3 regions of the Streptomyces sp. NPDC102259 genome follow, and region 3 is predicted to be linked to each of the others. Evidence: predicted binding sites of a transcription regulator. Region 3 holds the regulator's gene; each other region holds the start of a gene.

Region 1 (6,471 bases), on a different contig from region 3:
CAGGCCCGGGTCGTCGCGGCGAAGCGCTGGGGCCTGAAGAAGGCCCCGTTGACACCCCCGGCGCCGCCCGCGCACCCACCGGAGATCACCACCCGCAAGGGCTTCGAGGTCGACGATCACGAAGAACTCGGCCTCCCGCCGGTCTTCACCACGATCCCGACCGAAGACCGGGTCGTCTTCCTCACCATCGACGACGGCGCCGAGAAGGACCCGGCGTTCCTGCGCATGATGAGCGAGCTGAAGATCCCGTACACCGCCTTCCTCAGCGACTACCTCGTCAAGGACGACTACGGCTACTTCAAGCAGATGCAGGACCGGGGCGTGGGGCTGAACAACCACACCCTGCACCACCCCTACCTGCCCGCCCTCTCCTACGCCCGCCAGAAGCGCGAGATCTGCGGCATGCAGGACGTCATCGAGAAGCGCTACGGCAGGCGCCCCACCCTCTTCCGGCCGCCCTTCGGCAACTACGACCAGGACACCCTGCGCGCCGCGAAGACCTGCGGCGTGCGCTACGCCCCGCTCTGGGCCGAGGAGGTCTTCGTCGACCACTGGGAGTACCGCGAGTGGGACCAGGACCTCCACCCCGGCGACATCGTCCTGAGCCACTTCCGCGGCCGCGGCGACTGGAAGGGCACGATGCCCGACATGGTCCGCCGGTTCCTGAACAAGGTCACGGCGAAGGGGTACGCGGTGGCGCGACTGGAGGACTACCTGTGAGGACGCGGGGGCTGCCGACCGTACTGCTGATCCTGACGACCCTCACGACACTGGCGGCCCTGGCGGGCTGCGCCCAGTCCGTCGACCCGATCGAACGGCTCGGCAAGAAGGCCGCCGCCCGGGTCCGCCCGCACGGCCCGGCCGGGCAGGACGCCTACCGCCGCTGGGGCCTGACGGCGCCCCTGGCCCCCGCACCGCGCCATCCCGCCCGCTCCCTGGCGGGCAGTCCCGGAGCGGCCTTCCCGCCGGTCGTCGACCACGTCCCGACCGCCGACCGGGTCGTCTTCCTCACCTACGACGACGGGGCCGAACGCGACCCCCGTTTCGTCGACATGGTCCGCGAACTGCGTCTCCCGGTGAGCATGTTCCTCACGGACAGCGTGGTGGGCCCGGGCTACGCCCACTTCGCCCGCCTCCGGTCCGTCGGCGCGAACATCCAGAACCACACCCTGGACCACCCGGCCCTGCGCGGCCTGCCCTACGCCGGCCAGCGCGCCGAGATCTGCGGCCAGCAGGACAAGCTCCGCTCCCGTTTCGGCCTGCGCCCCCGCCTCTTCCGCCCGCCCTACGGCGCCTACGACACCACCACCCGACGCGCCGCCGCCGACTGCGGCATCGCGGCCATCGTCCTCTGGCGCGCGGCGATGGGCCCCACCGACCTCACCTACACCTACGGCCCCCACCGCCTCCACCCCGGCGACATCATCGCCGTGGCCCCGGACGAGTCGACGGGCCCGGGCCTGAGACAACGGACGACGAGCCTGCTGCGACGCGTACAGGAGCAGGGCCTGACGGTGGCCAGATTGGAGGACTACGTCTGAGAACCCCCGAGGGCCCCACTGCCGGGGGAACCTTCCAGTACCGGCCGGGGGTCTGTTTTTCAGCCCGTCCGGCGTTCGAGGACGAGGCCCCTTCAGGGCCGACGGCGGGGGCCTGGAGGCGGCAGCCCCCAGCGCGCGGGACCACACCGACACACGGCGACAGGGCCTCTCACCCCCGCTCGAAATCCGGCCGACGCGCCGCACTCATTGGCACTCCGCTTGACCGAGTGCTAATCACGGTCATAGTCTCAGTTCTGGCACTCCCCACTGGAGAGTGCCAACACGCGACGGGCAGGTCCGGCACCCGCGACGACGGATCCACCTGGTCGCCACCTCAGACAGTTAGCCCCGTGAGATCTCCGAAGGGGGAGGTCGGATCGTGACGACCACCAGCTCCAAGGTTGCCATCAAGCCGCTCGAGGACCGCATTGTGGTCCAGCCGCTCGACGCCGAGCAGACCACCGCCTCTGGCCTGGTCATCCCGGACACCGCGAAGGAGAAGCCCCAGGAGGGGGCTGTCCTCGCTGTGGGCCCGGGTCGCTTCGAGAACGGCGAGCGCCTGCCGCTCGACGTCAAGGTCGGCGACGTCGTCCTGTACAGCAAGTACGGCGGTACCGAGGTGAAGTACAACGGCGAGGAGTACCTCGTCCTCTCGGCTCGCGACGTGCTCGCGATCATCGAGAAGTAATTCACCCAGTTTTGCAGTGAACTGCGCTCCTGGCCCCGCGTCTTTGTGAAGCCGGGAGCTGGGGGCGCAGTTCGTTTCTCCCACGTTTTCCGAGAGGGCTGACCGCTCCCATGGCGAAGATCCTGAAGTTCGACGAGGACGCCCGTCGCGCCCTCGAGCGCGGCGTCAACAAGCTTGCCGACACGGTCAAGGTGACGATCGGCCCCAAGGGCCGCAACGTCGTCATCGACAAGAAGTTCGGCGCCCCCACCATCACCAACGACGGTGTCACGATCGCCCGCGAGGTCGAGCTCGACGACCCGTACGAGAACCTCGGTGCCCAGCTGGTGAAGGAGGTGGCGACCAAGACCAACGACATCGCGGGTGACGGTACGACCACCGCCACCGTGCTCGCCCAGGCGCTGGTACGCGAGGGTCTGAGGAACGTTGCCGCGGGCGCCTCCCCGGCCGCCCTGAAGAAGGGCATCGACGCCGCCGTCAAGGCCGTGTCCGAGGAGCTCCTCGCCACCGCCCGTCCGATCGAGGACAAGGCCGACATCGCCGCCGTCGCCGCGCTGTCCGCGCAGGACACGCAGGTCGGCGAGCTCATCGCCGAGGCGATGGACAAGGTCGGCAAGGACGGTGTCATCACCGTCGAGGAGTCCAACACCTTCGGCCTGGAGCTGGACTTCACCGAGGGCATGGCCTTCGACAAGGGCTACCTGTCGCCGTACTTCGTGACGGACCAGGAGCGCATGGAGGCCGTGCTCGAGGACCCCTACATCCTCATCAACCAGGGCAAGATCTCCTCCATCGGAGACCTGCTGCCGCTGCTGGAGAAGGTCATCCAGACCAACTCCTCCCGCCCGCTGCTGATCATCGCCGAGGACCTCGAGGGCGAGGCCCTGTCGACCCTGGTCGTGAACAAGATCCGCGGCACCTTCAACGCGGTCGCCGTCAAGGCCCCCGGCTTCGGTGACCGTCGCAAGGCGATGCTCCAGGACCTGGCGGTCCTCACCGGCGCCACCGTCATCTCCGAAGAGGTCGGCCTCAAGCTCGACCAGGTCGGCGTGGACGTGCTCGGCTCCGCCCGCCGCGTCACCGTCACCAAGGACGACACCACGGTCGTCGACGGTGCCGGCGACTCCTCCGAGGTCCAGGGCCGCGTCGGCCAGATCAAGGCCGAGATCGAGAACACCGACTCCGACTGGGACCGCGAGAAGCTCCAGGAGCGCCTCGCGAAGCTGGCCGGCGGCGTGTGCGTCATCAAGGTCGGCGCCGCCACCGAGGTGGAGCTGAAGGAGAAGAAGCACCGTCTGGAGGACGCCATCTCCGCGACCCGCGCCGCGGTCGAGGAGGGCATCGTCTCCGGTGGTGGCTCCGCGCTCGTCCACGCCGCCAAGGTGCTGGAGGACGGCCTGGGCAAGACCGGCGACGAGGCCACCGGTGTCGCCGTCGTCCGCCGCGCCGTCGTCGAGCCGCTGCGCTGGATCGCCGAGAACGCGGGCCTCGAGGGCTACGTCATCACCTCCAAGGTTGCCGAGCTCGACAAGGGCCAGGGCTTCAACGCCGCGACCGGCGAGTACGGCGACCTGGTCAAGGCCGGCGTCATCGACCCGGTCAAGGTCACCCGCTCCGCCCTGGAGAACGCCGCCTCCATCGCCTCCCTCCTCCTGACGACCGAGACCCTGGTCGTCGAGAAGAAGGAAGAGGAAGAGCCGGCCGCCGCGGGCCACGGCCACGGTCACTCCCACTGACGCAGCGCGTCGGTACACCGACCCGGGCCGGTAGGCACCGACCCAGGTCGTCGGCACGGCAGAGGCCCGGCACCCCACGGACAAGGGGTGCCGGGCCTCGGCGTCTCCTACCGCTCCAGCCCGTCCAGCGCCCCCAGCTGCGCCATCAGCCCCAGCCGGTCGTACTGCCACCAGGCCTCGGCGATCTTCCCGTCCTCCCGGCACCGGAAGACGGTCGTGCCGGTCATCGTGACCCGCTTCCCGGTGGCCGGGATCCCCATGAAGTCGCCCTTGTGGGTGCCGCTCCAGGTCCACCGGTTGCACACGCGGTCGCCCTGCTCGATCTGGTCGTCGAGCGAGAAGGCGAGGTCGAAACCGCCCCGCCACATCTCGATCTCCCGGCGCATCGCGTCCATCCCGATGGTGTCCTGCTCGTTGGCGGGATCATGGTCGTGGTACTCCTCGGCCATCAGAGAGTCCAGCGCCGGCAGCTCGCCCCGTGTGCCGATCGTCTCGAAGAACCGCCGCGCCGTCGCGGCGTACAGCTGCTCGTCCCGTACGACGTCGAGATCCGTGAAGGTCGGCATCTCGTCGCACAGGGCCACCAGCTCCCGGAAGACCTTGTCGGTCTCCGGCAGGTTCGAGTTCCGCATCGCCTCCTCGTACGAGGGGAACTCCACGATCTCTATGAAGTGCGAGGCGTCGGAGCGGTCCTTGCCGACCACCGCGTGCGACGCGGTCCGCTTGCCCTTGGTCTGTTCGACCCAGGTGTCCATCAGCCGGTCCATCTCGTCGAACCGGCTGGTCTTGCAGTCGATGAGCTGTACGAACGTCATGACGCCGCCTCCGGCCCCCCTGGGTCCGGTCCCTGTCACGCCCATTTTCCCACTGGAGCGCCGACGCCACCCGCCCATCGCCGGGCCCGCTACTGAGGTCCGTACTTCCGGCCCGTCCTCGAGCTGATTCCACCCAGCAGCGAGCGGGGCGTCACCTTCACCAGGCCCATCAGCGCCTTGTAGCGCGGGTCGGGGATCGACAGCGACTTCCCGCGCGCCAGGTCGTGCAGCGCCGCCGCGACCAGCTTGTCCGCGTCCAGCCACATCCAGCCCGGGATGTTGTCCGTGCCCATTCCGGCCCGCTCGTGGAACTCCGTGCGCACGAACCCCGGGCACAGCGCCATCAGCCGCACCCCGCTGCCCGCCAGGTCCTTCGCCGCGCCCTGGGTGAACTGCACGACCCACGCCTTGGACGCCCCGTACGTCCCGCGCGGCACGAAGGCCGCCACCGAGGCCACGTTGACGACACCGCCGCGTCCGCGCTCGCGCATCGCCGCCGTCGCCGCGGACGTCAGCCGCAGCACGGCCTCGCAGTGCACCTTGAGCATCTTCAGCTCGTCGGCCATGGAGACGTCGAGGTAGCGGCCCTTGTTGCCGAAGCCGGCGTTGTTGATCAGCAGGTCGACGGGGTTCTTGCGGTCACCGAGCCGGGCCGCCACCGCCTCGATGCCCTCGTCCGTGGCGAGGTCGGCCGTCAGCACCTCCGCCTCGATGCCGTGCCGGTCGTGCAACTCGGTCGCCTGCTCGCGCAGCCGCTTGATGTCCCGTGCCACGAGGACGAGATCATGCCCGTCCGCCGCCAGTCTGCGCGCGAACGCGGCGCCGATGCCCGCGGTCGAACCCGTAATCAGAGCCGTTGTCATGGCAGAAGATTAGTGACCCGGACTACGGGCGTCCGTTCTCTGCACGTGGCCTCCCGAAGGTGAAGACCGCGTGCGCATGCCCCGCGCACGCGCGTCCCGCGCCCGCTCCCGTGACGCCGACTCAGCCCCCTTGCCTCTCCCCGTACTTCTCCCCGGCCCGGTCCGCGTACTTCGCCACGTACTCCCGGGCCGCCGCCAGCGATTCCGAGTGCAGCGCCTCGCCCGCCGCGAGCAGCCGGGGCAGCAGCTCCCGGTGCGTGGTGACCGCCTGGAACTGCATCCTGGCCGTCACCTCGTGCTCCGGCAGGTGGACGATCCGCACCGGGTCCCCCGCGCGGATCTCACCCGGCACGACGACCCGCAGATACGCGCCCGTGGCCGCCTTCTCGGTGAACCGCCGCACCCACCGCTCCTCGCCGACATGGCCCTGGAAGGTGCGGCACGGTATCCGCCCGGCGGTCACCTCCAGCACCACGTCAGGACCGATCTGCCAGCGTTCGCCGATCAGCGCGCCGGATACGTCGAGACCCGCGGTGGTGAGGTTCTCGCCGAACGCGCCGTCGGCCAGCGTGCGCCCCAGCTCGCGCTCCCAGTCGTCGAGGTCCTCGCGCGCGACGGCGTACACCGCCTGGTCGTCCCCGCCGTGGTGACGCAGGTGGCACACCGCGTCCCCGGCCAGCCCGCTCGCCCCGACGCCCTTGGGGCCGGGCGCCGCGACCCGCACGGGCCCCTCGACCGGCCGCTTGTCGATCCCGGTCAGGCCTTGCGGCTGGTCGGTGTACGGCACGGCCTTCGGGCGGCCCAGATTGACAGACAGAAGCCTCATAG
Region 2 (6,471 bases), on a different contig from region 3:
AACTGGGTGAGGGACGGGCGGATCAGATGCCCGCGGGCCAGCCGGAGCTGGGCGGTGCGGTAGATGGCCGCCGCCATCCGGCCCAGCGCCTGGCCGTCCTGGTGACGGTGCTTGCGCACGCCGATGTCGACCTGGGCCAGGGCGTCGAGGCCCACCAGGTGCAGGGCGTCGACCAGCATGCCCAGTTCCACGCCGTAGCCGACGGGGAACGGCAGCTGCTCCAGCAGACTGCGGCGGGCCGCGTACTCCCCGCCGAGCGGCTGCACGAACCCGGCCAGCTGCGGCCAGTGCATGTTGAGCAGCGGGCGGGCCATGAGCTCGGTGACCCTCCCGCCCTGGCCGGCCGCGCCGCCCAGCGGACGGTCGTACATGCCCTTGACCAGGTCCACCCCGGGGTCGGTGAGCAGCGGGCCGACGATCCCCGAGACGAAGTCGGAGGAGAACTCCCTCAGATCGGCGTCGATGAAGCAGACGATGTCCCCGGTGGTGACCAGCAGGGAGCGCCACAGGACCTCGCCCTTGCCGGGCACGGCCGGTATGCGCGGCAGGATGTCGTCCCGGTGGACGACCCGCGCGCCGGCCGCCGCGGCCACCTCGGACGTACGGTCGGTCGATCCCGAGTCGACGACCACGATCTCGTCGACGAGCGGGACCTGGTGCATGAGGTCGTGACGGATGATCGCGACGATGTCGCCGACCGTCTCCTCCTCGTTCAGCGCGGGAAGGACGACGGACACCGACTGGTTCGTGGCGCGTTTCGCGGCCATGATCCTGTGGAGCGGACGATCGGTCACGGCCCAGGAGCGGGTGGCCAGCCAGCGCTCAGTTTCTTGAAGCACAGTCTGCGGCTCCTCACTGTCGTGATCACACCGGGTGCACAGGAGGTGACCGTGTGATCCATCTCGCGGTTCGGACGACTATCTCAACTGTCCTGGCCTTCGGTTACAGTCTTGAACAACGCGGATGACCATCGCATGTCCGAGGTCGCCCCCGTCCACAACTTCATACCGCTCATCCAGAGGGGCAGAGGGATACGGCCCGATGAAGCCCCGGCAACCCTCCAGCCGGTCTCGTGACGCTCACCGCTCCATGCGGTGATCGCTCCGCGAGGCTCCCGGCTCGGGAAGGTGCCAAATCCGTCTCACGGCGAAATGCGTCGTGAGGAAGATGAGGAAGGGCCTCGCCTCACATGGCTGCGCAGACTGTTGCAAGCACGACTGTTGCAAGCACCACCGACTCTACGACGTCCTCTGCCGTCGACCTCGGTCCGGCCGCGGCGTTGAACTGCCGCGAGTGCGGTCACCGCGTGCCCCTCGGCCCGGTCTTCGCCTGCGAAGAGTGTTTCGGCCCGCTCGAGATCGCGTATGACTTCTCCTCCTACGACACGGAGGAGCTCCGCAAGCGCATCGAGGCGGGACCCGCGAACATCTGGCGCTACGCGCCGCTGCTGCCCGTCCCGGCGGACGTGGCCGACAAGCCCAACATCAACCCCGGTTGGACCAAGCTCGTCCAGGCCGACAACCTCGCCCGCGAGCTGGGCGTCGACGCCGGCAAGCTCTTCGTCAAGGACGACTCCGGCAACCCGACGCACTCCTTCAAGGACCGCGTCGTCGCCCAGGCCATCGAGGCCGCCCGCGCGTTCGGCTTCACCACGCTCTCCTGCTCCTCCACGGGCAACCTGGCCGGTGCCGTCGGCGCCGCCGCCGCCCGGGCGGGCTTCCGGTCCTGTGTGTTCATCCCGCACGACCTGGAGCAGGGCAAGGTCGTCATGGCCGCGATCTACGGCGGCGAACTCGTCGGCATCGAGGGCAACTACGACGACGTCAACCGCTTCTGCTCCGAGCTCATCGGCGACTCGGCGGGCGAGGGCTGGGGCTTCGTCAACGTCAACCTGCGGCCGTACTACGCCGAGGGTTCCAAGACGCTGGCGTACGAGATCTGCGAGCAGCTCGGCTGGCGGCTGCCGGACCAGCTGGTCGTGCCGATCGCCTCCGGCTCGCAGCTGACGAAGATCGACAAGGGCCTCCAGGAGCTGATCAAGCTCGGGCTGGTCGAGGACAGGCCGTACAAGATCTTCGGCGCGCAGGCCGAGGGCTGCTCCCCGGTGTCCGTCGCCTACAAGGCCGGGCACGACGTGGTCCGCCCCCAGAAGCCGAACACCATCGCCAAGTCGCTGGCCATCGGCAACCCGGCTGACGGTCCGTACGTCCTCGACATCGCGCGGCGCACCGGTGGCGCGGTGGAGGACGTGAACGACGAGCAGATCGTCGACGCGATCAAGCTGCTGGCGCGGACCGAGGGGATCTTCGCGGAGACCGCCGGTGGGGTGACGGTGGGTGTGACGCGCAAGCTGATCGAGAACGGTCTTCTCGACCCGACCGGGACGACCGTCGTCCTCAATACGGGTGACGGACTGAAGACCCTGGACGCGGTGGCCGGCACCGGGCTGACCGCGACCATCCGTCCGAACCTCGACTCCTTCCGCGAGGCCGGCCTCGCGTCATGAGCGGGGCGCTCCGCTGTAAGACCGTATGTGTGCTGCGGGCCGGTGTGGGCCGGTCGCGCCCACGCGGCGGCAGCCGCACGATCCGCACGGCCCCGCGCCCCTGAGGCCGTCTACCCGACCGGAGATCACCAGACATGAGCGTCAACGTCCGCATCCCCACCATCCTGCGCACCTACACGGGCGGGCAGGCCGAGGTGAAGGCCGAGGGGGCGACCCTCGGTGAGGTCATCGCCGACCTGGAGAAGAACCACACCGGTATCGCCGCCCGGGTCCTGGACGACCAGGGCAAGCTGCGCCGGTTCGTCAACGTGTACGTGAACGACGACGACGTCCGCTTCGAGCAGGGTCTGGAGACGGCCACCCCGGACGGCGCCGGCGTCTCCATCATCCCGGCCGTGGCCGGCGGCTGACCGACGGTCAGTACCCACTGGTAGTAACCGTCGGTAACATCGATTACCGAGCGTTCATCGAATTGCCCTCTCCGCGATAGAAGCGGAGGGGGCAATTCAGTGTGGTTGAGCGCGGTACAGTTGGGGAAGCCGGTCCGGATCACCGGATCCGGAGCCTTTGATTTCTGCCCCGCGCCCGACAAGAAGCAGCCAATGTGTGCGCCTCTTTCGTGGCTTTTGCGGCTTATGTAGGGCCCGACTTGCCCTCAATTCAGGCGAATTCTCGCCACATTACGGATCCCGCCCGTCCGGAATTCTCGTCCAAGTGACCTGTTGCAGAGGGCAGTTGGACAGATACATTCGGCCGCGGTCGACGCGTTCCGGCGCACGCCCCCAAGCCAACCGGGGGGTGAGGTCTGACCCGGATCCGCGAAGTGTGGGTCCGTGCAAGGGCCAGTAATAGGGGAGTTAGGCATGGCTCAGGGCACCGTCAAATGGTTCAACGCGGAGAAGGGGTACGGCTTCATCGCGGTCGACGGTGGTGCGGATGTTTTCGTCCACTACAGCGCGATTCAGATGGACGGCTACCGCACCCTGGAAGAGGGGCAGCGGGTCGATTTCGAGATCTCGGCTGGCCAGAAGGGGCCGCAGGCGGACATGGTCCGGCTCGCGACCGGCTGAAGCACGCGCCGACTGAAAGCGTCGTTCTTCTGTACAACTGACGAAGGGCTCGCACCCCCACGGGGGGCGAGCCCTTCGGTCTGTCCGGGGACGTCCGCGAGGCGTCGGCGAGACGTCCGCGAGGGGTGTCCGCAAGGGTGCCGGTCCGGCGGAGGCGCTTGCACTCTCATGGGTCGAGTGCTAATCATTGCGTTAGCACTCTGAAGGTGAGAGTGACAACGAGGACCGGGTCGGTGAGGCCCGCAGGCCAGGTGGGGCAAGGAACCACGAGGCCGGCGAGCCGTCCGTCGCGGGCGCCAGCGCGGTCCGGAGCAATCCACCCCAGTCCGGGAGGACCACTTCACATGGCCAAGATCATCGCGTTCGACGAGGAGGCACGGCGCGGCCTCGAGCGCGGCATGAACCAGCTCGCGGACGCCGTGAAGGTGACGCTCGGCCCCAAGGGCCGCAACGTCGTCCTCGAGAAGAAGTGGGGCGCACCCACGATCACCAACGATGGTGTTTCCATCGCCAAGGAGATCGAGCTCGAGGACCCGTACGAGAAGATCGGCGCAGAGCTGGTCAAGGAAGTCGCCAAGAAGACGGACGACGTCGCCGGTGACGGTACGACCACCGCGACCGTCCTCGCCCAGGCCCTGGTCAAGGAAGGCCTGCGCAACGTAGCCGCCGGCGCCAACCCGATGGCCCTCAAGCGCGGTATCGAGAAGGCCGTCGAGGCCGTCTCCGGTGCCCTGCTCGAGCAGGCCAAGGATGTCGAGACCAAGGAGCAGATCGCTTCCACGGCCTCCATCTCCGCCGCCGACACCCAGATCGGCGAGCTCATCGCCGAGGCGATGGACAAGGTCGGCAAGGAAGGCGTCATCACCGTCGAGGAGTCCCAGACCTTCGGTCTGGAGCTGGAGCTCACCGAGGGTATGCGCTTCGACAAGGGCTACATCTCGGCGTACTTCGCCACCGACATGGAGCGTATGGAGGCCGTCCTCGACGACCCGTACATCCTGATCGCGAACTCCAAGATCGCCAACGTCAAGGACCTGCTCCCGCTCCTCGAGAAGGTCATGCAGGGCGGCAAGCCGCTGCTGATCATCGCCGAGGACGTCGAGGGCGAGGCGCTGTCGACGCTGGTCGTCAACAAGATCCGCGGCACCTTCAAGTCCGTCGCGGTCAAGGCCCCGGGATTCGGCGACCGCCGCAAGGCGATGCTGAACGACATCGCCATCCTCACCGGTGGCGAGGTCATCTCCGAGGAGGTCGGTCTCAAGCTCGAGAACACCTCCATCGACCTCCTGGGCAAGGCCCGCAAGGTCGTCATCACCAAGGACGAGACCACCATCGTCGACGGTGCCGGCTCCTCGGACCAGGTCGCGGGTCGGGTCAACCAGATCCGCGCCGAGATCGAGAACAGCGACTCGGACTACGACCGCGAGAAGCTGCAGGAGCGCCTGGCGAAGCTCGCCGGCGGTGTCGCGGTCATCAAGGCCGGCGCCGCCACCGAGGTGGAGCTCAAGGAGCGCAAGCACCGCATCGAGGACGCCGTTCGCAACGCGAAGGCCGCCGTCGAGGAGGGCATCGTCGCCGGTGGTGGCGTTGCGCTCATCCAGGCGTCCGCCGTCTTCGAGAAGCTGGAGCTCGAGGGTGACGAGGCGACCGGCGCCAACGCCGTGCGCATCGCGCTCGAGGCCCCGCTGAAGCAGATCGCCGTCAACGGTGGTCTCGAGGGTGGCGTCGTCGTCGAGAAGGTCCGCAACCTGCCCATCGGTCACGGCCTCAACGCCGCGACCGGCGAGTACGTCGACATGATCGCCGAGGGCATCATCGACCCGGCGAAGGTCACGCGCTCCGCGCTGCAGAACGCGGCCTCCATCGCCGCGCTGTTCCTCACCACCGAGGCCGTCATCGCCGACAAGCCGGAGAAGGCGTCCGCGCCGGCCGGCGGCGGCATGCCGGGCGGCGACATGGACTTCTGATCGACCTCACGGTTGATCGCCTGTCCTACGGACCGAGGGCGGCACTTCCCCGAAACGGGGGGTGCCGCCCTCGGGCGTTTCAGTCGGCGAACTGCTTGAGCTGCTCGGTGTCGAGGGTGATACCGACAGGAGCCGGAAGCGGCACGGTGGCACCCCAGGAGTAGGACACGGACTGCTGGTAGCGGCCGTCCTTGGGCTCGCTGAACACGACGACCGTGTTGTTGTCGCGGTCGACGAGGAGGTAGACGGGAATGGCCGCTCCGGCGTAGCCGACGGGCTTGTCGATACGGTCGCGCTGGTCGGTGTCGCGATCGTGGGAGGTGATCTCCACAGCCATCAGCGTGCCGTCCGGGGCGGACCACTCCCCGTCTTCGACGAAGTGGTTCACCGGCGCGAGGAAACCGTCCGTGCGGGCGCGACCCTTTCGGTATGTCTCGGCTTTGACGCCGCGCTCGGGTGCGAGGTCCAGATCGGGGCGTTGGTGCATGCACTGGCGCAGCAGCCACATGAAGATCGACGTGTGCTTGCCGTCCGGCATCGCCTTGACTACTACCTTTCCGTTCACGTACTCGAGCCGCACGGTCTCAGGCGCGGACGCAGCAAGCTCCTCGAACTCCTCGACGTCGAGCGGCCCGTGGCGGATGCACAGCCTCCCGCCGAGAAACTCCAGCCGGTCACGAAGCTCCCTCGGAGCTCTCTCGACGAGTTCTTCGAAGTCCTCCACGGACATCTGAGGGCGTTCTTCGATGTCAGGGGTCATGGCGTCGCCTCCTTCCCTCCATCGTGCCCGGGGTGGCGTCGTCGGACCGTAGGAGCCGTCATACGGGTGTCCTGTCCTGTCGTTTCACTGACATGGCAGCCCGGATCTCCCCCGCGCGGGCGTGGATCGCGGGGGCGGGCAGGAGTGCGGCGGGGCGTGTGGGCGTGT
Region 3 (6,471 bases):
CGGCACCGGGTTGTCCAGCAGCACCGAGAGCTTGGCGTCGTAGCCGTCGTCATGGCCGCTGTCCGGATCGCCCAGCTCGGTCTCGTACCAGGCGGCCTCACCGGCCAGCTGGTGGGCGTAGACCTCGATGGCGCCGGTCTCCGCGTGGTCCGGCTGCGGCATGAACAGGTTCACGCCGAAGGGACGGGCGGTGAGGCTCCGCAGCTGCTTGATCTCCTGGTACATGCCGTCGGCCGTCTTGTACCCGGCGGCGAGGAACCCGAGCCCACCGGCCTCGCACACGGCGGCCGCGAGCCGCGGGAGGGAGACACCGCCCGCCATGGGGGCCTGCACGATCGGATACGGGAAGAGATCGGTCAGTGCGGAGGACATGACGGCATGTTGTCACGTCCTCCGAACAAGTCCGAATCGACCCTTCCCATGGGCACATGCCAACGCTTTCGGCCACCGGCACGCACCACTCGGCCCGTCCGGCGCTTGAGGACGAGGCCCGTTCAGGGCCGGTACGGGGGTCCGGGGGCGCGGCCCCCGGGGACGGGAAAGGGAAGGGGCGGTGGGGGCGGCGAAACCCCCGCACACCCACCGTCACCGCCCGTTGAACGCGTCCTTCAGCCGGGAGAACAGCCCCTGCTGCCCGGGCTGGAACTGCCCGACGGGCCGCTCCTCACCCCGCATCTTGGCCAGCTCCCGCAGCACCCGCTCCTGCTCGGGATCGAGCTTGCTCGGCGTCTGGACCTCGACGTGCACGATGAGGTCACCACGCCCTCCGCCCCGCAGATGCGTGACGCCCCGGCCGTGCAACGGGATCGACTGGCCGGACTGGGTGCCGGGCCGGATGTCGACCTCCTCCAGCCCGTCCAGCGTCTCCAACGGCACCTTGGTGCCGAGCGCCGCCGCCGTCATCGGCAGCGTCACCGTGCAGTGCAGGTCGTCACCGCGCCGCTGGAACATCGCGTGCGGCAACTCGTGGATCTCGACGTACAGGTCACCGGCGGGGCCGCCGCCGGGGCCGACCTCGCCCTCGCCCGCGAGCTGGATCCGGGTGCCGTTGTCGACACCGGCCGGGATCTTCACGGTCAGCGTGCGGCGCGAGCGCACCCGTCCGTCGCCCGCGCACTCCGGGCACGGGGTCGGCACGACGGTGCCGAAGCCCTGGCACTGCGGGCACGGCCGCGAGGTCATGACCTGGCCGAGGAAGGAGCGCGTCACCTGCGACACCTCGCCGCGCCCGCGGCACATGTCACACGTCTGGGCCGTGGTGCCGGGCGCGGCACCCTCGCCGCTGCACGTGGTGCAGACGATCGCCGTGTCGACCTGGAGGTCCTTGGTCGTGCCGAAGGCCGCCTCCTCGAGGTCGATCTCCAGCCGGATCATCGCGTCCTGGCCGCGCCGGGTGCGCGAGCGCGGTCCGCGCTGCGACGCCGTACCGAAGAACGCGTCCATGATGTCCGAGAAGTTCCCGAAGCCGCCGGCGCCGAAGCCGCCCGCGCCACCGCCGCCCGACTGCGACAGCGGGTCGCCGCCGAGGTCGTAGACCTGCTTCTTCTGCGGGTCCGACAACACCTCGTAGGCGGCGTTGATCTCCTTGAACCGCTCCTGGGTCTTCGGGTCCGGATTGACGTCCGGGTGCAGCTCGCGAGCGAGCCGCCGGAAGGCCTTCTTGATCTCTTCCTGCGACGCATCGCGGCGCACGCCGAGAACGGCGTAGTAGTCCGTGGCCACTTACGACTCCGCCAGGATCTGTCCGACGTACCGTGCCACCGCTCGTACCGCTCCCATCGTTCCCGGGTAATCCATGCGGGTCGGTCCGACCACGCCCAGCTTGGCGACTGCTTCGCCGCCCGAACCGTAGCCGACCGACACCACTGAAGTGGAGTTGAGCCCCTCATAGGCGTTCTCGTGACCGATGCGTACGGTCATGCCCGAATCGCCTGCCTCGCCAAGGAGCTTGAGGAGCACGACCTGCTCCTCCAGTGCTTCCAGGACGGGCCGGATGGTGAGGGGAAAGTCATGTCCGAAGCGGGTGAGATTGGCGGTACCGCCGATCATCAGCCGCTCCTCGTTCTCTTCGACGAGCGTCTCCAGCAGGGTGGAGAGCACCGTCGTGACCGTGCCGCGGTCCTCGGCCTCGAAGGCCTCCGGCAGATCCTCCACCAGCTGCGGCACGTCCGCGAAGCGGCGCCCCGCGACCCGGCTGTTGAGCCGCGCGCGTAGATCCGCCAGAGAGGTCTCCCCGAAGGGCGCCGCGCAGTCCACCATCCGCTGCTCGACCCGCCCGGTGTCCGTGATCAGCACGAGCATCAGGCGTGCGGGCGCGAGCGAGAGGAGCTCCACGTGCCGCACGGTCGAGCGGGTCAGCGACGGATACTGCACGACGGCGACCTGCCGGGTGAGCTGCGCGAGCAGCCGTACGGTCCGGGCCACCACGTCGTCGAGGTCGACGGCGCCGTCCAGGAAGTTCTGGATGGCCCGCCGCTCGGGACCGGTCATCGGCTTGACGCCGGCCAGCTTGTCGACGAACAGCCGGTAGCCCTTGTCCGTGGGGATCCGCCCGGCACTGGTGTGCGGCTGGGCGATGTACCCCTCGTCCTCCAGGGCGGCCATGTCGTTGCGGACCGTCGCCGGGGACACGCCGAGGCTGTGCCGCTCGGTGAGCGCCTTCGACCCCACGGGTTCCTCGGTGCCGACGTAGTCCTGGACGATGGCGCGCAGCACCTGGAGCCTGCGTTCACTCAGCATCGCGCGCACACCTCCAGCAGTCGTCCCCAGTCCCCTGGGCGCCTTGTCTGGCACTCTTCACATCCGAGTGCCAGCGTTCCCCGGCCCAGTGTACGGCTGTGGGGTACACCCGGGGCAAGGTCGGCCCCTGGTGCAGCGTCGTAGGGCTAGCGTCGCGGTATGACGGTGACTTGGGAAGAGCTCGGGTGGGAGCGGGTCGCGGCCGGGGTGGGCCGGGTGCGGCTGCCGGGCTGGGACTGCACGGCGGGGCTGGTCGTCGGGGCGGGCGCGGTGCTGATGATCGACGCGGGGTCGAGCCTGGCCGAGGGGGTGCGACTGCGGGCCTGGGCCGAGGAACTCGGCGGTTCCCGTGTGACCCATCTCGCGCTCACCCACCCGCACTTCGATCATGTGTTCGGGGCGGCGGCGTTCGCGGGCGCGGAGGTCTTCGGGGCGGTGGGGGTGGACACCGTGCCGGCCGAGGAGCTGCGGGCGGACGCGGTGCGCAACGGTCTCGACGAGGCGGCGGCGACGGAGGCCGCGGACACGCTCGTCCGGCCCCGGCACCTCGTCTCCGGCGAGTGGACCCTCGACCTCGGCGGCGGCCGGCAGGTCCTGCTGGCGAACGTCGGCCCCGGTCACACCGCCCATGACCTGGCGGTCCTGGTCCCCGGCAGCCCCGAGACGGTGTTCTGCGGCGACCTCGTCGAGGAGTCCGGCGAGCCCCAGGCCGGACCCGACGCCGTACCGTCCCACTGGGCCGCCGCCCTCGACCGGCTCCTCGAACTCGGCGGCGAGGACGCGCTGTACGTGCCCGGTCACGGGGCGGTGGTGGACGCGGCGTTCGTACGGGCGCAACGCGACGCGCTGGCGACCCGTTTCGGCGTGTCGCGCTGATCGTGTGTCCCTCGGCCCCGAGCTTCTCCTATCGTCATCCGAATGCGCCAGTACTCCGCCGACCTGACCCCTCCCTGGAAGCGGCCGAAGCCGGTCCCCGAGGCCCCGGCGGAGCCCGGACTGGTGGTGGAGGAGCCCGGCACCGGGTTCTGCGGGGCGGTGATCCGCTGCGAGGCGGGCACGGTGACCCTGGAGGACCGCTTCGGCAAGCACCGGGTGTTCCCGCTGGAGCCGGGCGGCTTCCTGCTGGAGGGCAGGGCCGTGACCCTCGTGAGACCCGCGTCGTCCGCGCCCGTACGTCCCACCCGTACCGCTTCCGGTTCGGTCGCCGTCCCCGGCGCACGCGCCCGGGTCGCCCGCGCCGGCCGTATCTACGTCGAGGGCCGGCACGACGCCGAGCTGGTCGAGAAGGTGTGGGGCGACGACCTGCGCGTCGAGGGCGTGGTCGTGGAGTACCTGGAGGGCGTCGACGATCTGCCGTCGATCGTCGCCGAGTTCGCGCCGGGCCCCGACGCGAAGCTGGGCGTCCTGGTGGACCACCTCGTCCCCGGCACGAAGGAGTGGCGCATCGCCCGGTCGGTCACGAGCGAGCACGCCCTGGTCGTCGGCCACCCGTACATCGACATCTGGGAGGCCGTGAAACCGTCGTCCGTCGGGATCGAGGCCTGGCCCCGGGTGCCGCACGGCCAGGACTGGAAGACGGGCGTGTGCCGGGCCCTGGGCTGGCCGGAGAACACCGGGGCGGTCTGGCAGGCGATCCTGAAGCGGGTGGGGTCCTACAAGGACCTCGAGCCGGAACTGCTGGGCCGGGTCGAGGAACTGATCGACTTCGTGACGGTGTCCTGAGCATCCTGAGCCCCGGCCCCCGGCCCTCAGTCCTGACGCTTGACGGCTGCCGCTTGACGGCTGCCGCCTGACGCTTGACGGCTGCCGCCTGACGCCTGACGCCTGACGCCTGCGTACGGACGCCTGCGTACGGACGCCTGCGTACGGACGCTCAGTCGACCAGGTCCCGCACCACCGCGTCCGCCAGCAGCCGCCCGCGCAGGGTGAGCACGGCACGCCCCTCGTCGTAGGGGCCGCTGTCGAGCAGCCCGTCCGCCAGGGCCCGCCGCGAGGCCCCGAGTCCCTCCGGCCGCAGCAGGTCCAGCGGTACGCCCTCCCGCAGCCGCAGCTCCAGCAGGATCCGCTCCACCCGGCGGTCCTCGGCCGGCAGCAGCTCCCGTCCGGCCCCCGGGGACCGTCCGGCCGCGAGCGCCGCCGCGTACGCCCCGGGGTGCTTCACGTTCCACCAGCGGACGCCGCCCACGTGCGAGTGCGCTCCCGGGCCCGCGCCCCACCAGTCGGCGCCGCGCCAGTACAGCTCGTTGTGCAGGCAGCGGGCCGCCTCGGAGGTGGCCCAGTTGGACACCTCGTACCACTCGTAGCCCGCCGCGGCGAGGGTCTCCTCGGCGATCAGGTAGCGGTCGGCGTGGACGTCGTCGTCGGTCATCGGGACCTCGCCCCGGCGGATCCGGCGGGCGAGCTGGGTGCCCTCCTCGACGATCAGGGCGTACGCCGAGACGTGGTCGGGGGCGGCGCCCAGAGCGGCGTCCAGCGAGGCCCGCCAGTCGTCGTCCGACTCGCCGGGGGTGCCGTAGATCAGGTCCAGGTTGACGTGGTCGAAGCCGGCCGCCCGGGCCTCCGCCACACAGCGCTCGGGCCGGCCGGGGGTGTGCGTGCGGTCAAGCACCTTCAGCACGTGCTGCCTGGCGCTCTGCATGCCGAAGGAGATCCGGTTGAAGCCGCCCTGACGGAGAACGGCCAGGTAGGCGGGGTCGACGGACTCCGGGTTCGCCTCGGTCGTCACCTCCGCGTCCGCCGCCAGCCCGAACTCGTCGCGGATCGCGCCCAGCATCCGCACCAGGTCGGAGGCGGGCAGCAGGGTCGGCGTACCGCCGCCGACGAAGACCGTGCGGACCTCGCGCGGGTCGTCGCCGAGGACCTTGCGGGCCAGGCGGATCTCGTCGATCAGGGTGTCGGCGTAGTTCTCGCGGGAGGCGAGGACACCGCCGGTGCCGCGCAGCTCGGTGGCGGTGTAGGTGTTGAAGTCGCAGTAGCCGCAGCGGGTCGCGCAGTACGGGACGTGCAGATAGAACCCGAGGGGGCGGTCGGCGACGCCGGCGAGCGCGTGCGCGGGGAGCGCGCCGTCGTCGGGGACCGGCTCACCGTCGGGAAGTGCGGAAGGCATGTCGTCCATTGTCCCGTACGTCCGACCCCACCCCGGATGCCCCGGCATCCTGGGACCCCGGGGCCACACCCACCGGCCCGTGAACCGGCTGCCGGGCGGAGGCGGTACCGGGCGCTGCCGGGCGGACGCGATGTCGGGCGGACGCCGGACGCCAGGCGGGCGGTCAGCCCAGCAGCTCCGCGCCCAGCGGCCGCCCCGCCCGCGCGCCCGGCAGGATGTACGCCACCGCCGAGCCCCGCGCCTCGGTGAACCCGCTCAGCTCGTCCTGAGTCGCCATCCGGCGCTGCACCCGTGCGAAGAGCGCGGGGTCCCGCATGAACGCGAGGAACAGCAGGCCCTGGTCGGTGGGGCCGTCGGCGTAGGAGTAGCCGCGGCGCAGCATCCGGGCCCCCGCGTCGAGGCGGGGACTGACGGCCCGGACGTGGGAGCGCGGCGGGGCGGCGTCCACGGGCCCTCCGGCCGACGGACCTCCCGCCGAGGGACCTCCGGCCGGCGGCCCGCCGTCCAGCGGGCCGCCGGTCGAGCGGTCACGGCCGATGATCTCCTCCTGGCGGCGCACCGCGAGCCGCGCGAAGTCCTCGACGCGCAGATGGACCCGCCGTACGACGAGGTAGGTGGCGTTGCCC

What was found. The regulator HrcA, encoded in region 3, represses chaperone genes, less so after heat shock. The targets are predictions, from matches to a motif close to TTNGCACTCNGNNNNNCNGAGTGCNAA.
Region 1: the regulator HrcA is predicted to act here: its motif matches at 1,749-1,775, upstream of groES (co-chaperone GroES).
Region 2: the regulator HrcA is predicted to act here: its motif matches at 3,734-3,760, upstream of groL (chaperonin GroEL).

What each region holds. Positions count from the first base shown of each region.
Region 1 is NZ_JBIWMA010000009.1:109,852-116,322, forward strand. It holds gene ACIRPU_RS22040 (polysaccharide deacetylase family protein) at 1-720, shown strand, start outside; gene ACIRPU_RS22045 (polysaccharide deacetylase family protein) at 717-1,541, shown strand; gene groES (co-chaperone GroES) at 1,921-2,229, shown strand; gene groL (chaperonin GroEL) at 2,340-3,965, shown strand; gene ACIRPU_RS22060 (ester cyclase) at 4,073-4,780, opposite strand; gene ACIRPU_RS22065 (SDR family oxidoreductase) at 4,870-5,643, opposite strand; gene ACIRPU_RS22070 (MOSC domain-containing protein) at 5,765-6,469, opposite strand.
Region 2 is NZ_JBIWMA010000008.1:197,171-203,641, reverse strand. It holds gene ACIRPU_RS20700 (glucosyl-3-phosphoglycerate synthase) at 1-839, opposite strand, end outside; SAM riboswitch class I at 1,009-1,174, shown strand; gene thrC (threonine synthase) at 1,190-2,506, shown strand; gene ACIRPU_RS20690 (ubiquitin-like small modifier protein 1) at 2,641-2,916, shown strand; gene ACIRPU_RS20685 (cold-shock protein) at 3,370-3,576, shown strand; gene groL (chaperonin GroEL) at 3,921-5,543, shown strand; gene ACIRPU_RS20675 (Uma2 family endonuclease) at 5,623-6,303, opposite strand; gene ACIRPU_RS20670 (hypothetical protein) at 6,362-6,471, opposite strand, start outside.
Region 3 is NZ_JBIWMA010000001.1:472,971-479,441, reverse strand. It holds gene ACIRPU_RS02195 (nitronate monooxygenase) at 1-372, opposite strand, end outside; gene dnaJ (molecular chaperone DnaJ) at 586-1,722, opposite strand; gene hrcA (heat-inducible transcriptional repressor HrcA) at 1,723-2,739, opposite strand; gene ACIRPU_RS02180 (MBL fold metallo-hydrolase) at 2,899-3,615, shown strand; gene ACIRPU_RS02175 (DUF3097 domain-containing protein) at 3,658-4,461, shown strand; gene hemW (radical SAM family heme chaperone HemW) at 4,613-5,845, opposite strand; gene ACIRPU_RS02165 (Dyp-type peroxidase) at 6,009-6,471, opposite strand, start outside.